Linked DNA regions of Alloyangia pacifica. The protein of the gene in region 2 binds, or shares a complex with, the protein of the main gene of each other region. Links are inferred from orthologs where the notes say so. Each region holds a gene or a part of one and is shown on either strand. Other genes may lie near its edges.

Region 1 (7,368 bases), on a different replicon or contig from region 2:
TTGGGGCGCCCCTGCACCTCGGGGTGCCCGTTGACGGTGATGTCGGCGATGTAGGTCAGCACCTTGGTGCCGCGGTCGCGGCGCTTCTTGAAGTCGAAGAGCTCGGGCGTCGTGTCGATGAACTTGGTGGTGTACTGGTTGGTCAGGAAGGTCGGGTGCTTGAGCAGGTTGATCACGAAGTCGATGTTCGTGCTCACGCCGCGGATGCGGAACTCGCGCAGGGCGCGGTCCATGCGGGCGATGGCCTTCTCCGGCGTCGGCGCCTTGGCGGTGACCTTGACCAGCAGCGAGTCGTAGTAGCGGGTGATCACCCCGCCCGCGTAGGCGGTGCCGCCGTCGAGCCGGATGCCCATGCCGGTGGCCGAGCGGTAGGCGGTGATCCGGCCGTAGTCGGGAATGAAGTTGTTGGTCGGATCCTCGGTGGTGATCCGGGTCTGCAGCGCGTGGCCGGTGAGGCGGATGTCGTACTGGCTGGCCTTGCCGGTGGCCTCGGCGAGGCTCTTGCCTTCGGCGATCATGATCTGTGCCTGCACGATGTCGATGCCGGTCACCTCTTCGGTGACGGTGTGCTCGACCTGCACGCGCGGGTTGACCTCGATGAAGTAGAACTTGCCGCTGTCCATATCCATCAGGAACTCGACGGTGCCAGCGCACTCATAGTTCACATGGGCGCAAATCTTGCGGCCAAGCTCGCAGATCTCCTCGCGCTGCGCTTCGCTGAGATAGGGCGCGGGGGCGCGTTCGACGACCTTCTGGTTGCGGCGCTGCACCGAGCAATCGCGCTCGTAGAGGTGGTAGATATTGCCCATCTTGTCGCCGAGGATCTGCACCTCGACGTGGCGGGCGCGCAGGATCATCTTCTCGAGATAGCCCTCGCCGTTGCCAAAGGCCGCCTCGGCCTCGCGCCGGCCCTCGAGCACCTTCTCTTTGAGTTCCTTCGGCCCCTCGATCGGACGCATGCCGCGCCCGCCGCCGCCCCAGGACGCCTTGAGCATCAGCGGGTAGCCGATTTCTTCGGCCTCCTTGGCGATGGCCTTGAAGTCGTCGCCCAGCACCTCGGTCGCGGGGATGACCGGCACGCCGGCCTCGATGGCCACCTTGCGGGCGCTGGCCTTGTCGCCGAGCGCGCGCATGGTCGCCGCTTTGGGACCGATGAAGGTGATGCCCGCCGCATCGCAGGCATCGACAAACTCGGGGTTCTCCGACAGCAGCCCGTAGCCCGGGTGAATCGCGTCGGCGCCCGACTCCTTGGCCACGCGGATGATCTCGGGGATCGAGAGGTAAGCCGCGACCGGGCCCAGCCCCTCGCCGATGCGGTAGGCCTCGTCGGCCTTGAAGCGGTGGAGCCCGAGTTTGTCCTCTTCGGCGTAGACGGCAACGGTCTTCTTTCCCATCTCGTTCGCCGCCCGCATGATGCGGATCGCGATCTCGCCACGGTTGGCGATGAGGATCTTCTGGAACTCGGGCATCAAATCTTCCTCCTTTGAATGCGAAATGCCGCTCCCGGAGGCATCGCATTCCAAACTCAAGGGCATGCCGCGCTGCAGCGCAAGAGGCTTTGCAAATTATGCTAATGTTAGCGCATGATTTGCAAAGTTGACTTGATCGACGCGACGGGGCCGCGACCTCTTCCCGCGCTTTTGCGACTTTCTCCGGGGTGTGATCTTGCTGTCGAGGGACGCGAATCCCCACGACGTCGCACGCCGAGAGCCTTGATCGGGCCGCGGAGGGCGAGAGGGGTGGCCGCACGATCAATTTGATGAACAAACAAAGAACGCACCTTTCGCAACGCCCTGTGCCGCGCTAAGTTTGGCGCATGAGCAGTTTCGACGACATGGATGCATTCGAGGGGGCCTCGCTGTCGGCGCGGGCCATGGCGGCGCGTCCCGCGCCCTATCTCGACGATCTCAACCCGGCGCAGCGCGAGGCGGTGGAGCGGCTGGACGGCCCCGTGCTGATGCTCGCGGGGGCGGGCACCGGCAAGACCAAGGCGCTCACCTCCCGCATCGCGCACCTGCTGACCACCGGCCGGGCGCGACCAAACGAGATCCTCTCGGTGACCTTCACCAACAAGGCCGCGCGCGAGATGAAGGAGCGGGTCGGCCGCCTGCTCGGCCACGCGGTCGAAGGCATGCCCTGGATGGGGACCTTCCACTCGATCTGCGTCAAGCTGCTGCGCCGGCATGCCGAGCTGGTCGGGCTGAAGTCGAACTTCACCATCCTCGACACCGACGACCAGATCCGCCTGCTGAAACAGGTGATCGCGGCCAACAACATTGATGAAAAGCGCTGGCCCGCCCGGCAGCTCTCGGGGCTGATCGACAACTGGAAGAACCGCGCCTGGACGCCCGACCGGGTGCCCGCTGCCGAGGCTTCGGCCTTCAACAACCGCGGCACCGAGCTTTATGCCCAGTACCAGACCCGCCTGCGCGAGCTGAACGCCTGCGATTTCGGGGATCTCCTGCTGCACGTGGTGATGATCTTCCAGCAGCACGCCGATGTGCTCGAACAATACCAGCGATGGTTCCGCTTCATCCTGGTGGACGAGTATCAGGATACCAACGTCGCCCAGTACCTCTGGCTACGGCTCCTGGCGCAGGGGCATACCAACATCTGCTGCGTCGGCGACGACGACCAGTCGATCTACGGCTGGCGCGGCGCCGAGGTGGGCAACATCCTGCGCTTCGAAAAGGATTTCCCCGGCGCCCATGTGGTGCGGCTGGAACAGAACTACCGCTCGACCGCGCATATCCTCGCCGCCGCCTCCTCGGTGATCCGCGGCAACGAGAACCGGCTCGGCAAGGAGCTGTGGACCGAAGCGCAGGGCGGCGAGAAGGTCCGCCTCATCGGCCATTGGGACGGCGAGGAAGAGGCTCGCTGGATTGGCGAGGAGATCGAGGCGGCGCAGCGCGGCTCGCGCGGGATGCGCGCCTTCTCGCTCGACGACATGGCGATCCTCGTGCGCGCGTCGCACCAGATGCGCGCCTTCGAGGACCGCTTCCTGACCATCGGCCTGCCCTACCGGGTGATCGGTGGCCCGCGCTTCTACGAGCGGCTCGAGATTCGCGATGCCATGGCCTATTTCCGGCTGGTGGTCTCGCCCGAGGACGATCTCGCCTTCGAGCGCATCGTCAACACCCCGAAACGCGGGCTCGGCGACAAGGCGCAGCAGAAGATCCAGCTCAAAGCGCGCGAGCATGGCGTGCCGCTGCTGGTGGGCGCACGCCTTTTGCTGCGCGACAAGGAGATCACCGGCAAAGGCGCGGCCAAGCTTGCCACCTTCGTCGATCAGATCGAGCGCTGGCACGACGTGGCCCGGCAGCAGCTCGGCCTGCCCTCGGAGGTGCAGCAGGACGACGACGACCTTGTGCTGATCGACGAGGACAAGCCGCTGAGCAAGGTGGTCAGCCACATGGAACTGGCCGAGACCATGCTCGACGAGAGCGGCTACACCGAGATGTGGCAGCTCGACAAGAACCCCGACTCGCCGGGACGGCTCGAGAACCTCAAGGAACTGGTGAAAGCGCTGGAAAGCTTCGACAACCTGCAGGGTTTCCTCGAGCACGTCGCGCTGATCATGGACAACGAGACCGAGGAGACCGGCGCAAAAGTGTCGATCATGACGCTGCACGCGGCCAAGGGCCTCGAGTTCCCGGCGGTCTTCTTGCCGGGCTGGGAGGACGGGCTCTTCCCCTCGCAGCGCTCGATGGACGAAAGCGGCCTCAAGGGCCTCGAAGAGGAGCGGCGCCTCGCCTATGTGGGCATCACCCGCGCCGAGGAGCTCTGCACCATCTCCTTTGCGGCGAACCGCCGGGTCTTCGGACAGTGGCAATCCGCCCTGCCCTCGCGATTCATAGACGAGCTGCCCGAGGCACATGTCGAGATTCTCACGCCGCCCGGGCTCTACGGCGGTGGCTACGGCGCGGCCGGCATGAGCGGCGGCTTTGGCGGCGGCTCCGGGCTCGAAACCCGTGCAGCCGAGGCCAATGTCTACAATTCGCCGGGTTGGAAGCGGCTGCAGGAGCGCTCGTCGAGCGCGCGCCCGGTCAGCCAGCCGCGCGAAAGCCGCAACACGGTGATCGACCTGCAAGCGGTTTCGGCCTTCGAGATGGGCGAGCGGGTCTTCCACCAGAAGTTCGGCTACGGCGAGATCATCGGCCTCGAGGGCGACAAGCTTGAGATCAGCTTCGAGAAAGCCGGGGTGAAGAAGGTGGTGGCGCGTTTCGTCACGGCGGCGGATTCGGCGGGCGACGTACCCTTCTGATCAGATCGCCTGCTACGGGAGCTCTGTCCCCGCCGCCGCAACCCCTCCGCCGCGACATCCGAACCCAGAAGAAGGCCCGGGGCAGCGCCCTCCGGGCTTTCTTTTTTGGCAAATGCGGCCGCCGCCGCGTCGCACCTCTCCTCTGCGACCAAGGACATCGCGGCGCGGCGGTTGGGTTTCCGTCGCGTCTTATTGGGTTTTTTCGCCGCGCGGGAAATTTCCCGGAAAAAGGTCATTTTTCCTCTTGCGGAGGTCCGCGGGAAACTCTAAATCGCCCACACCAACAAGGAAGCGGGCGTAGCTCAGGGGTAGAGCATTACCTTGCCAAGGTAAGGGTCGGGCGTTCGAATCGCCTCGCCCGCTCCAGTTGGACCTCCGGCGCAAGTCGGACCGGTGAGAGGCCGGCTGGCTGAAAGGCCAAGGGTCGAAAGACCCACATGATGAATGGTATGCGGGCGTAGCTCAGGGGTAGAGCATTACCTTGCCAAGGTAAGGGTCGGGCGTTCGAATCGCCTCGCCCGCTCCATTCACCACTTTCCCTTCGGAAAATCCTTCAAGATACGACACGAGATTGTCCGGCCGCGGTGACGCGACGCCGGGTGTTTCGCGTCTGCGCGAATGCGCGAACTCCGCCCAAGGCACAGGGCGACCCTAAGCAGAGGGCGACCCTCAGGCCGCCCGGCTCCGGCTCAGAAGGCCTTGAAGGTGAGCGTGGTCAGCGTGCGCTCGATTCCCGGCACCGTGAGAAGGTTCTCGTTGATGAAATGCCCCACGTCGGCACCTTCGGGGATATAGAGCTTGAGCAGCAGGTCCCATTCGCCCGACGTCGAATAGAGCTCGGAATGGATTTCCCGGAGCGCGATCTGGTCGGCCACCTCATAGGTGGCGCCGGGCTTGCAGCGGATCTGGACGAAGACGCAGGTGGTCATGGCGGGCCTCTCGATGATATGCGCGCAAGCTGTCACAGCGCTCCCGCCGCCGCAAGCGCGCCCGGCCTCTCACGCGCGCGCGGGGCTTGGCCTGCGCCCTGCCCCGCCCTATAAGCCCCTGCGAGACATCGAGGAGTATGGTCCATGCGCAAGGCCGAGGTGAGCCGCAGCACCGCCGAGACGAAGATCGAGGTAAGCCTCGATCTCGACGGCACAGGCAGCTACGACATGAAGACCGGCGTGGGGTTCTTCGACCACATGCTGGACCAGCTGGCGCGCCATTCGCTGATCGACATGGTGGTGCGTGCCGAGGGCGACCTGCACATCGACGACCACCACACCGTCGAGGACACCGGCATCGCCATCGGCCAGGCGCTGGCCAAGGCGCTTGGAGACAAGCGCGGCATCCGCCGCTACGGCTCCTGCCTCTTGCCGATGGATGACGCGCTGGTGCGCGCGGCGCTCGACCTCTCGGCGCGGCCCTTCCTCGTCTGGAAAGTCGATCTGCCCACCGAGAAGATCGGCTCCTTCGATTGCGAGCTGGTGCGCGAGTTCTTCCAGGCGCTGGCGACTCACGGCGGCATCACCCTGCACATCGAGGCCATCGACGGCGTCAACTCGCACCACATCGTCGAGGCGGCCTTCAAGGCCGTGGCCCGCGCCCTGCGCGAGGCGGTCGAGCCCGACCCGCGCAAGAGCGACGCGATCCCCTCGACCAAGGGCGCGCTCTGAGCGCTTACGACCGAGCCGAGGGGCCAACCCCTCGCGCTCACCGGGGTCTTTGATCCCACAAGAAACACCCATGACACTTGGGCGGACCCGATGCCCGGACAGGAGGCGAGATGCTGACGGCGATCATCGATTACGAGAGCGGCAACCTGCATTCCGCCGAAAAAGCCTTTCAGCGCATGGCGCACGAGCTGGGCGCGGGCGACGTCGTGGTCACCGACGCGCCCGAAGTGGTTGCCAGGGCGGACCGGATCGTGCTGCCCGGCGACGGCGCTTTTCCCGCCTGCGCAAAGGCCCTGCGGCTCTCGGGCTGTTTCGACGCCATGGTCGAGGCGGTGACCGTCAAGGGCCGGCCCTTCCTCGGGATCTGCGTCGGCATGCAGCTCATGGCCCGTGTCGGCCACGAATACGAAGAAACGCCCGGCCTCGGCTGGGTCGACGGCGAGGTCGAGAAGATCTTGCCCTCGGACACCTCGCTGAAGGTGCCGCACATGGGCTGGAACGAGCTGGTCATCGACCGCGCGCACCCGGTGCTGGACGGCGTGAAGACCGGCGATCACGCGTATTTCGTGCATTCTTACCAGATGCGCATGCTGACCCCCGAGCACCGTCTGGCGCATGTCGATTACGGCGGCACGATCACCGCCGTCGTCGGGCGGGGCAACATGCTCGGCTTCCAGTTCCACCCCGAGAAGAGCGCCGACACCGGCCTGCGGATGATCGGCAACTTCCTCACCTGGGCGCCGTAAGCGCCGCGCCCGGAACGCACCCTCGCATCGGGGCGGCGCGCATTGCAAAGCGCGCCCCGGCGCGGCTATAGGGGGCCGTCACAGAATTTGCGGAGCCGCGCCATGATCCTCTACCCCGCCATCGACCTCAAGGACGGCAAGGCCGTGCGCCTGCTGCGCGGCGACATGGAGAAGGCCACGGTCTTCAACGACGATCCCGCCGCGCAGGCGATGGAGTTCGTCGAGGCGGGCTGCGACTGGCTGCACCTCGTGGATCTCAACGGCGCCTTCGCCGGCGAGCCGGTGAACGCCGCGGCGGTCGAGGCGATCCTCGCCCGCACCAAGGTTCCGGCGCAGCTCGGCGGCGGCATCCGCGACATGGCGACGATCGAGCGCTGGCTCGACAAGGGCCTCGCGCGGGTCATCCTCGGCACCGTGGCGGTCGAGAACCCCGCACTGGTGCGCGAGGCGGCAAAGGCCTTCCCCGGGAAGGTCGCGGTGGGCATCGATGCACGTGACGGACGCGTGGCGACCAAGGGATGGGCCGAGGTCACCGACGTCGATGCGGTGGATCTCGCGCGCAGCTTCGAGGACGACGGCGTGGCGGCGATCATCTACACCGACATCAACCGCGACGGCGCCATGCAGGGCCCGAACATCGAGTACACCGCCGCCATGGCGCGCGCCGTGTCGATTCCGGTGATCGCCTCGGGCGGCG
Region 2 (7,231 bases):
TCGCCGTGCCGGTGGGCCGCTGAACCTGCTGGTGGACAGCACCGGCATCAAGTTCCTCGGCGATGGCGAATGGCAGGCCCGGAAGCACGGTTTGCAAGGCCGTCGCCAATGGCGCAAGGTCCATCTGGCCATGGACACCGCCACTTCCGACATCCGCGCGGTCGAGTTTACCCCCAGCCGGGAAGGCGACAGCCCCGTCCTGCCAGACCTGCTGGACCAGATCCCGGACGACGAAGACATCGGCACCGTGACCGCAGACGGCGCCTACGACACCCGCCGCTGCCATAGCGCCATCATCGCACGCGGTGGCACTGCGATCATCCCGATCCGCAAGAACGGTCGGCCATGGAAAGGCGACTGCCCAGCTGCCCGGGCGCGCAACGAAACCCTGCGCGCCACACGTCACTATAGCAGGGCGTTCTGGAAGCGGTGGACCGGATACCATATCCGCAGCCGCGCCGAGGCCAGGATGCGATGCCTGAAGGCCTTCGGCGAGCGCATCGCCGCCAGAGACCCCGACCGCCAGACTGCCGAATTCCACATCCGCGTCGCCCTCATGAACCGCTTCAACGCCCTCGGCACAGCCGAGATCGTCCGCGTGACCTGAACCTGACGGGGAAAGGGCCCCCCACGCCTCAGGACGCCGTTCTGCAACAACGCCCCCCTTGCGCATACTTATGCTTCCGTTTGCGCATTCATCTGCTTTCTCTGACTCTCGCCTCGCCAAAGCGATCGGCCTCTCAGTCCAGTGGCGTCAACAAGCGCAGGTTGCGCGCCGTCTAAGCGGACCCATCCGAGATCTTATGGCCGGTCCGAGCGCCTCACTGGACCGGCTGCCTGGAGGAATGACTAAAAAGCCGAGTGAAGGTGGGATGCATCCCAGCCCTTCGAAATAGACCTTGGCTGCCCCATGTGTCCTCTTCATCCGAATATTGACCCCGATCGATCCGAGACGGGGGCGATATCAACATATGGAGAAGGCGCCCAGCGGGCGCCCTATATCTTGTTCGATGCTTAGCTTCGCGGGACCCTTGCCCCGATTTTGAGACAACTTTGCTCCGATTTACACACTCAGTGCGTCCAGGCGCTCCGGCGATCCACCGCGAAATTTTCGGCATAGCCGCGGGCGCGCAGGTTGGGCTTGCGCTTGTTGGGCTCGTTCACCTGCGCCTCGATGCCGTGCTCGGCGGCATAGGCGAGGGCCGCCTCCTTGCTGTCGAACTTCAGACGGACCTGGCTCTGGGTGTCAGACGAGGAGGTCCAGCCCATCAGCGGGTCGACCTCGCGCGGGGAGGCGGGGAAGAATTCGAGAATCCAGTCCCTGGTCTTGGCTTGTCCCGACGACATTGCCGTCCGAGACGGCTGGTAAATCCGTGCACGCATGGAATCCCTCCTGACATTCATTGGCGTTATCGAGAATTTATAGTGCCGGGGCAAGAGATCGCGGCGCGGCGGTGCGGCAAATCTTCCCGAACCCTTGCGTCTTGCCCGCAGAAAAGGAACATTCCGTGAAAATGCCATGCGCCCGCGAGCGAGTCCCCCCAGCCAACCGAGCCCGAAACCCCTTGAAATTGCCGTTCGGCGCGACACGTCTTGCAGGCGCCTGGAGATGACCACATGCCCTATGCCCATTCCGACAAGTCGATGCCCATGATGCACGCCCCCGCGCCGGATGTCCGGACGCGGGAGAAGCTCGAGGGCGGCATCAGCTTCCGCATGCAGACCGAGTTCTCGCCGGCGGGCGACCAGCCGACGGCGATCGCCGAACTTGCGCAGGGGGTGCGCGATGGCGAACGCAGCCAAGTGTTGCTTGGAGCGACGGGCACCGGCAAGACCTTCACCATGGCCAAGATCATCGAGGAGACCCAGCGCCCGGCGATCATCCTCGCGCCCAACAAGACGCTGGCGGCGCAGCTCTATGGCGAGTTCAAGGGGTTCTTCCCGGACAACGCGGTCGAGTATTTCGTGTCTTACTACGACTACTACCAGCCCGAGGCCTACGTGGCCCGCTCGGACACCTACATCGAGAAGGAAAGCCAGATCAACGAGCAGATCGACCGGATGCGCCACTCGGCCACCCGGGCGCTGCTCGAGCGCGATGACGTGATCATCGTCGCCTCGGTCTCCTGCATCTACGGCATCGGCTCGGTCGAGACCTACGGCGCGATGACCCAGGACTTGCACGCGGGCAGCGAGTACGACCAGCGCAAGATCATCGCCGATCTGGTGGCGCAGCAATATCGGCGCAACGATGCGGGCTTCTCTCGCGGGGCCTTCCGGGTGAGGGGGGACAGCCTCGAGATCTGGCCCGCCCACCTTGAAGACCGGGCGTGGAAGCTCTCGTTCTTCGGCGAGGAGCTGGAGAGTATTACCGAGTTCGACCCGCTCACCGGCGAGAAGACCGGCAGCTTCGATCGCATACGCGTCTATGCAAATTCGCACTACGTGACGCCGAAGCCGACGATGCAGCAGGCGGTTATCCAGATCAAGAAGGAGCTGCGCCAGCGGCTCGACCAGCTTGTCGCAGAGGGCAAGCTCCTGGAGGCACAGCGGCTCGAGCAGCGCACCAACTTCGACATCGAGATGCTCGAGGCCACAGGGGTCTGCAACGGCATCGAGAACTACTCGCGCTACCTGACGGGCCGCGCGCCGGGCGAGCCGCCGCCCACGCTGTTTGAGTTCATCCCCGACCACGCCATCGTCTTCGCCGACGAGAGCCACGTCTCGGTTCCGCAGATCGGCGCGATGTACAAGGGCGACTACCGGCGCAAGTTCACCCTTGCCGAGCACGGCTTCCGGCTGCCGTCCTGCATGGACAACCGACCCCTCAAGTTCGAGGAATGGGACGCCATGCGGCCGCAGTCGGTCTTCGTCTCGGCGACCCCTGCGAACTGGGAGCTTGAGCAGGCGGGCGGCGTCTTTGCCGAGCAGGTGATCCGCCCGACGGGACTTCTCGATCCGCAGGTCGAGATCCGCCCGGTGAAGATGCAGGTGGACGATCTGCTCGACGAGATCCGCAAGGTGACGGCAGATGGCTACCGGACACTCTGCACCGTGCTGACCAAGCGCATGGCCGAGGATCTGACCGAGTACCTGCATGAGCAGGGCATCAAGGTGCGCTACATGCACTCGGATATCGACACCATCGAGCGGATCGAGATCTTGCGCGACCTGCGGCTTGGCGCCTTCGACGTGCTGATCGGCATCAACCTGCTGCGCGAGGGCCTCGACATCCCCGAATGCGGGCTCGTGGCAATTCTCGATGCCGACAAGGAAGGCTTCCTGCGCTCCGAAACCTCGCTGATCCAGACCATCGGCCGTGCCGCGCGGAATGCCGACGGCCGGGTGATCATGTATGCCGACCGCGTCACCGGCTCGATGGAGCGGGCGCTGGCCGAAACCGAGCGCCGCCGCGAGAAGCAGATGGCCTACAACGAAGAACACGGCATCACCCCGGCGACGGTCAAGAAGAACGTCGACGACATCCTTGCCGGTCTCTATCAGGGCGACGTCGACATGAACCGCGTGACCGCGTCGATCGACGCCAAGCAGCAGGGCTCGAACCTCGAGGCGGTGCTGGAGGGGCTGCGCGCCGACATGCGCAAGGCGGCGGAGAACCTCGAGTTCGAAGAGGCCGCGCGCCTGCGCGACGAGGTCAAGCGGCTCGAGGCTGTCGATCTGGCGATCCACGACGACCCGCTCGCGCGGCAATCGGCGGTCGAGGCGGCGTCGGAGGCTGCGGTGAAATCGAAGGGGCGCTCGACGGCCGGCCGTCCAGGCCAGCGCGGCGGCAACGTCAAGCGTCGGAAGCGCTAGGCCATCCATCCCCCGGCATGAAAAAGCCCCTCTCCACGGTGGGTGGAGAGGGGCTTTCGTTTTCACCGTGTGACCGCGTGAGCGATCAGCCGTCGTTCTTCTCGTCCGGCGGGGTCACATCGATGTCGGGCAGGGTGACCTCGGCTTCCTTGGTGTCGACCTCGACATCGACATCCGGGACGGTGACTTTCTCGGTCTTGGTGCCAACCTCGACCGAGCCGACCTCGGCATCGACCTCGGGCATCTCGCCGCCGTCAACCGAGACGTCAACGTCGGGCAGGCTGCCCTCTTTCGTGACATCAAAATCGATCATGTATGCGCCAACGCCGATCACGACAGCGGCGGCGGCAACGAGGGCAACGATGGATCCGGTACGCATGTTCAGTTCCCTTCCGGTTTGATCCGGCGCTTTGGGCGCCGTGGTGTTTCGGTAAAGGAACCGTGAGGGCGGCTTGATGGTTCCAGAAATATTCTTCGGAACCAATGTGTTGTTCGGAGCGTTTTGACGGATTTTCCGATTAGCCGCAGAACACCCGAAGGATCTGTCCGGCGCTGTCAGTCTCGATGTTCATCCGGTCTGCGCGGTAGTCCATGGTCATCGCCTGACCGGGTCCGACAATACGCAGCTTGGCGCCGGGGGTGAGTTCGAGGTCGCCGACGGCGTGGCCGATCTGGCTCTGATAGGCCGCGGCACCGCAGCTGTCTTCACCACTGGAGGCGGCGCTCTCGGTTTCGCTGCAGCCGGCAACGCCCGCGCAGAGTCCGAGCGCGATCCCAATCCGTCCCAACATCGTCTGTCTCCTTGCTTTCCCTACGCCGACAGGTAGGTCACGGCAACGTGCAGTCCAGCACCGATCGGCCGCAAAAGTCGCTCTCGACCGGCGCGGCGTTCGCAGCTAGGCTTTTCCGCATGCACCGGTTTTTGCTCATATCCTGTCTCGCCCTGGCGGCCTGCGGCACGCCCTATGAGCGCTGCAACCGCGAGGCGGCGCGGTTCTATGCCGATGCGCTGCAGGAGCAGAGCCGCATCTCGCGAGATCTGGCGCGCGGCTTCACCTATGTGACCGAATGGGAGACCCGCCGGCGCTGGCAACTCTGTGGGATCTATTACGAGCACCCGCATTATTGCTGGCGGACGGAGTCTGAGCCGGTGACACGTCGCGTTCCGGTGCGTCCCTACGAGTTGCACCGTCGGCTCGACGAGATCGGGGCGGCGCTGCCACAGCTCGGACGCGATGCGGCGGCCGGGCAGGCCGAGTGCCGTCGGCGGTTCCCGGCGGAGGTCGCAGCCCAAACTCCTCCGCAGGGGTAGATCCGGCCCCGCGGGGCCGGATGCGGTCTCGAAGTGGGTTGTCGCTCAGGCCGCACGCTTGCGCAGTTCCGGGTGCTGCTTCAGCACCATCCCGAAGGCGACCAGCGCCACGCCCGTCGAGAGCAGTTCGACCGAAAGAAGCACGCCCAGCACCACCGCCGCCGAGGACGGAAAATTGGTGAAGATCATGAGTGCCAGGATCACCGAGATCGCGCCGCTGATCAGCAGCGCCAGCTTGTAGCGCCCCTCTGCGACCGAAAAGCCGTAGATCACCTTGGCGACGCCGCCGACGAGGAACATGATCGCCGCGACAAGCGTCAGCGAGATCAGGCCTTCGAGCGGGTTGGCCAGGAAGCTGATGCCCAGCCAGAGGTAGATGATCGTCAGCAGAATGGCGAGCAGGCGCTCCTTCATGCGGGTCACGCGGAAGATGCTGATGGCCTGCACCACGCCGATGATCAGGAAAAACCAGGCGACAATGGTCTGCGCCGCGATCGAGGCGGCGAAGGGGTTAAAAAGCGCGAACAGCCCGCCGAGGATGCTTGCGATACCGAGAATGATCCACATAAGCCAATGCTGCATTTCCAAATTCCCTCAATACACCCGGCACGCGGCCGGTGCCTCGAAGGTGCGCCCCTCCCCGGGGCTCTGTCAATCTCGCGTTAACGTTCGGGAAGTTCGCCGTGCCGGGGGGTGGGTTCGGCGGCAGGCGGCACATCGACGCGCTCGGCCAGAAGCAAGGCGAGCCAGCGGGTCTTGTCGAAGCTGGCCAGCACGATGGCGAGGATCGAGGTCAGCGGCACCGCGAGGATCGCGCCGGGAATGCCCCAAAGCGTCGTCCAGAGCGCCAGAGCGAGCAGCACGACGAACGGGCTGAGATTGAGCTGCCGGCCGATCAGCCGCGGCTCGATGATATTGCCCAGCGTCACCTGCACCGCGGTGAGCGCCGCGCCAAGCCCGACGGTGAGACCGATCGAGCCGAATTGTGCCAGCGAGAGCGCCACCGGGAAGGCGACGGCGAGCAGGGAGCCGAGGTAGGGGATGTAGTTGAGCACGCCGATGACCACCGCCCAGAACAGCGCGAAGTCCACGTTGAAAGCCCAGAGGATCGCATAGGAAATCGTGCCCAGGACGATGTTGATCAGCGTCTTGAAGGCAAGGTAGCGGCTGATCTTCTCGTTGATCGCGCCGACCACGGCGAGCACGCGCGCGCTTTGCTCGGGCGAGCGCAGCCCGGCGGTCAGGCGGCGCTGGAAGGAACGGCGCTCGGCGGTGATGAAAGCGGCGTAGATGATCACCATCAGCACCACCGAGCCAAGGTTGGTGAAACCGCCCAGCACCGCCAGCGAAAAGCGCCGCAGGTCGATCCGCCCGACGGTCTCGGCGGTGACGCGCTCCCAGAGCTCGTCATTCTCGAAATGGAAGTACCCCGCGACCCCGTCGACCATGGCGCGAAGGTTGTCCTCGTAGGTCGGGGCGACCGCCATGATCTCGCGCACGGTGGCCGAGAAGACCGCCGCCAGAACGAAGACCACGGTCGCCGCGAAAGCCAGCAGAAGCAGTCGCAGCGCGCCGAGTGGCAGATACCCAAGCACCGGCAGTCGGCGCAGGGCGCCGGCCACCGACTCCAGCAGATAGACGAGGATCGTCGCCGTGACGATCGGCAGCAGGATGGATCGGCCGAGCACCAGAAGCGTCCCGGCTGCCAGCACGAAGATCGTAGACAGCACGAGCGTCTGGAACGGCGTATCCCTCATCGGCACCATGTCATCCTCCGGGCGGGTGTCGCCGGAGTGGGGACGATGCGGGCGGGGAAGTCAACGCGGACAGGCTCAGAGCTGCCCGCCGATCGGTAACAGACCCGTCAGCCAGGCCGTGGTCGCGCGCATCTGCGACAGGATCGGCTCGGAACGGTAGAGCCGCCAGCGGTTGCCCGCGTCATGTTCGAGCCATTGCATCCGGCCGTCCTCGCCCATTTGCACGTGGAATGCGGCCTCGGGCAGCAGCTTCTTGAAATTCACCGCGGCCTGCGTGGCGAGGGCAGGGGAGTCCACGAGGATCCCCATCTCGGAATTGATCCGCACAGAGCGCGGGTCCCAGTTG

What was found. The genes of interacting proteins can lie anywhere in the genome.
Region 1: the proteins of uvrB (region 2) and CEW88_RS03285 are in contact, whole or in part, in a crystal structure (PDB 7EGT), measured with the Thermus thermophilus proteins. The link is inferred for Alloyangia pacifica from one-to-one orthologs. Residues at the interface, in WP_096411307.1 of Thermus thermophilus: Glu23, Leu25, Arg26, Asp27, Gly28, Glu29, Arg30, Phe31, Arg55, Glu326, Asp327, Phe328, Glu379, Ser382, Gln383, His398, Gly400, Arg401; in WP_096412145.1 of Thermus thermophilus: His654, Arg656, Phe657, Gln666, Asp668, Glu669, Lys680, Arg681, Leu682, Ser683, Lys685, Tyr686, Ala687.

What each region holds. Positions count from the first base shown.
Region 1 is NZ_CP022189.1:673,152-680,519, reverse strand. What follows is about bases 1,432-4,540. They hold CEW88_RS03285 (ATP-dependent helicase), read left to right. Parts: upstream 1,432-1,816; coding sequence 1,817-4,264; downstream 4,265-4,540. Other genes in these bases: CEW88_RS03290 (pyruvate carboxylase), read right to left, coding at 1,432-1,469. Outside these bases: more of CEW88_RS03290, read right to left, coding at 1-1,431; CEW88_RS03270 (Lrp/AsnC ligand binding domain-containing protein), read right to left, coding at 4,954-5,193; imidazoleglycerol-phosphate dehydratase HisB, read left to right, coding at 5,338-5,925; imidazole glycerol phosphate synthase subunit HisH, read left to right, coding at 6,036-6,671; hisA (1-(5-phosphoribosyl)-5-[(5-phosphoribosylamino)methylideneamino]imidazole-4-carboxamide isomerase), read left to right, coding at 6,774-7,368. UniProt on the Escherichia coli protein: A helicase with DNA-dependent ATPase activity. Unwinds DNA duplexes with 3'-5' polarity. Translocates on single-stranded DNA with 3'-5' polarity. Initiates unwinding more efficiently from a nicked substrate than double-stranded DNA.
Region 2 is NZ_CP022190.1:693,878-701,108, forward strand. What follows is about bases 1,245-4,216. They hold uvrB (excinuclease ABC subunit UvrB), read left to right. Parts: upstream 1,245-1,617; coding sequence 1,618-3,816; downstream 3,817-4,216. Other genes in these bases: CEW88_RS16190 (ETC complex I subunit), read right to left, coding at 1,245-1,383; CEW88_RS16200 (hypothetical protein), read right to left, coding at 3,902-4,195. Also shown: more of CEW88_RS16190, read right to left, coding at 1,072-1,244; CEW88_RS16205 (I78 family peptidase inhibitor), read right to left, coding at 4,335-4,607; CEW88_RS16210 (excinuclease ABC subunit B), read left to right, coding at 4,727-5,128; CEW88_RS16215 (HdeD family acid-resistance protein), read right to left, coding at 5,174-5,710; CEW88_RS16220 (AI-2E family transporter), read right to left, coding at 5,791-6,894; CEW88_RS16225 (phospholipase D family protein), read right to left, coding at 6,961-7,231. UniProt on the Escherichia coli protein: The UvrABC repair system catalyzes the recognition and processing of DNA lesions. A damage recognition complex composed of 2 UvrA and 2 UvrB subunits scans DNA for abnormalities.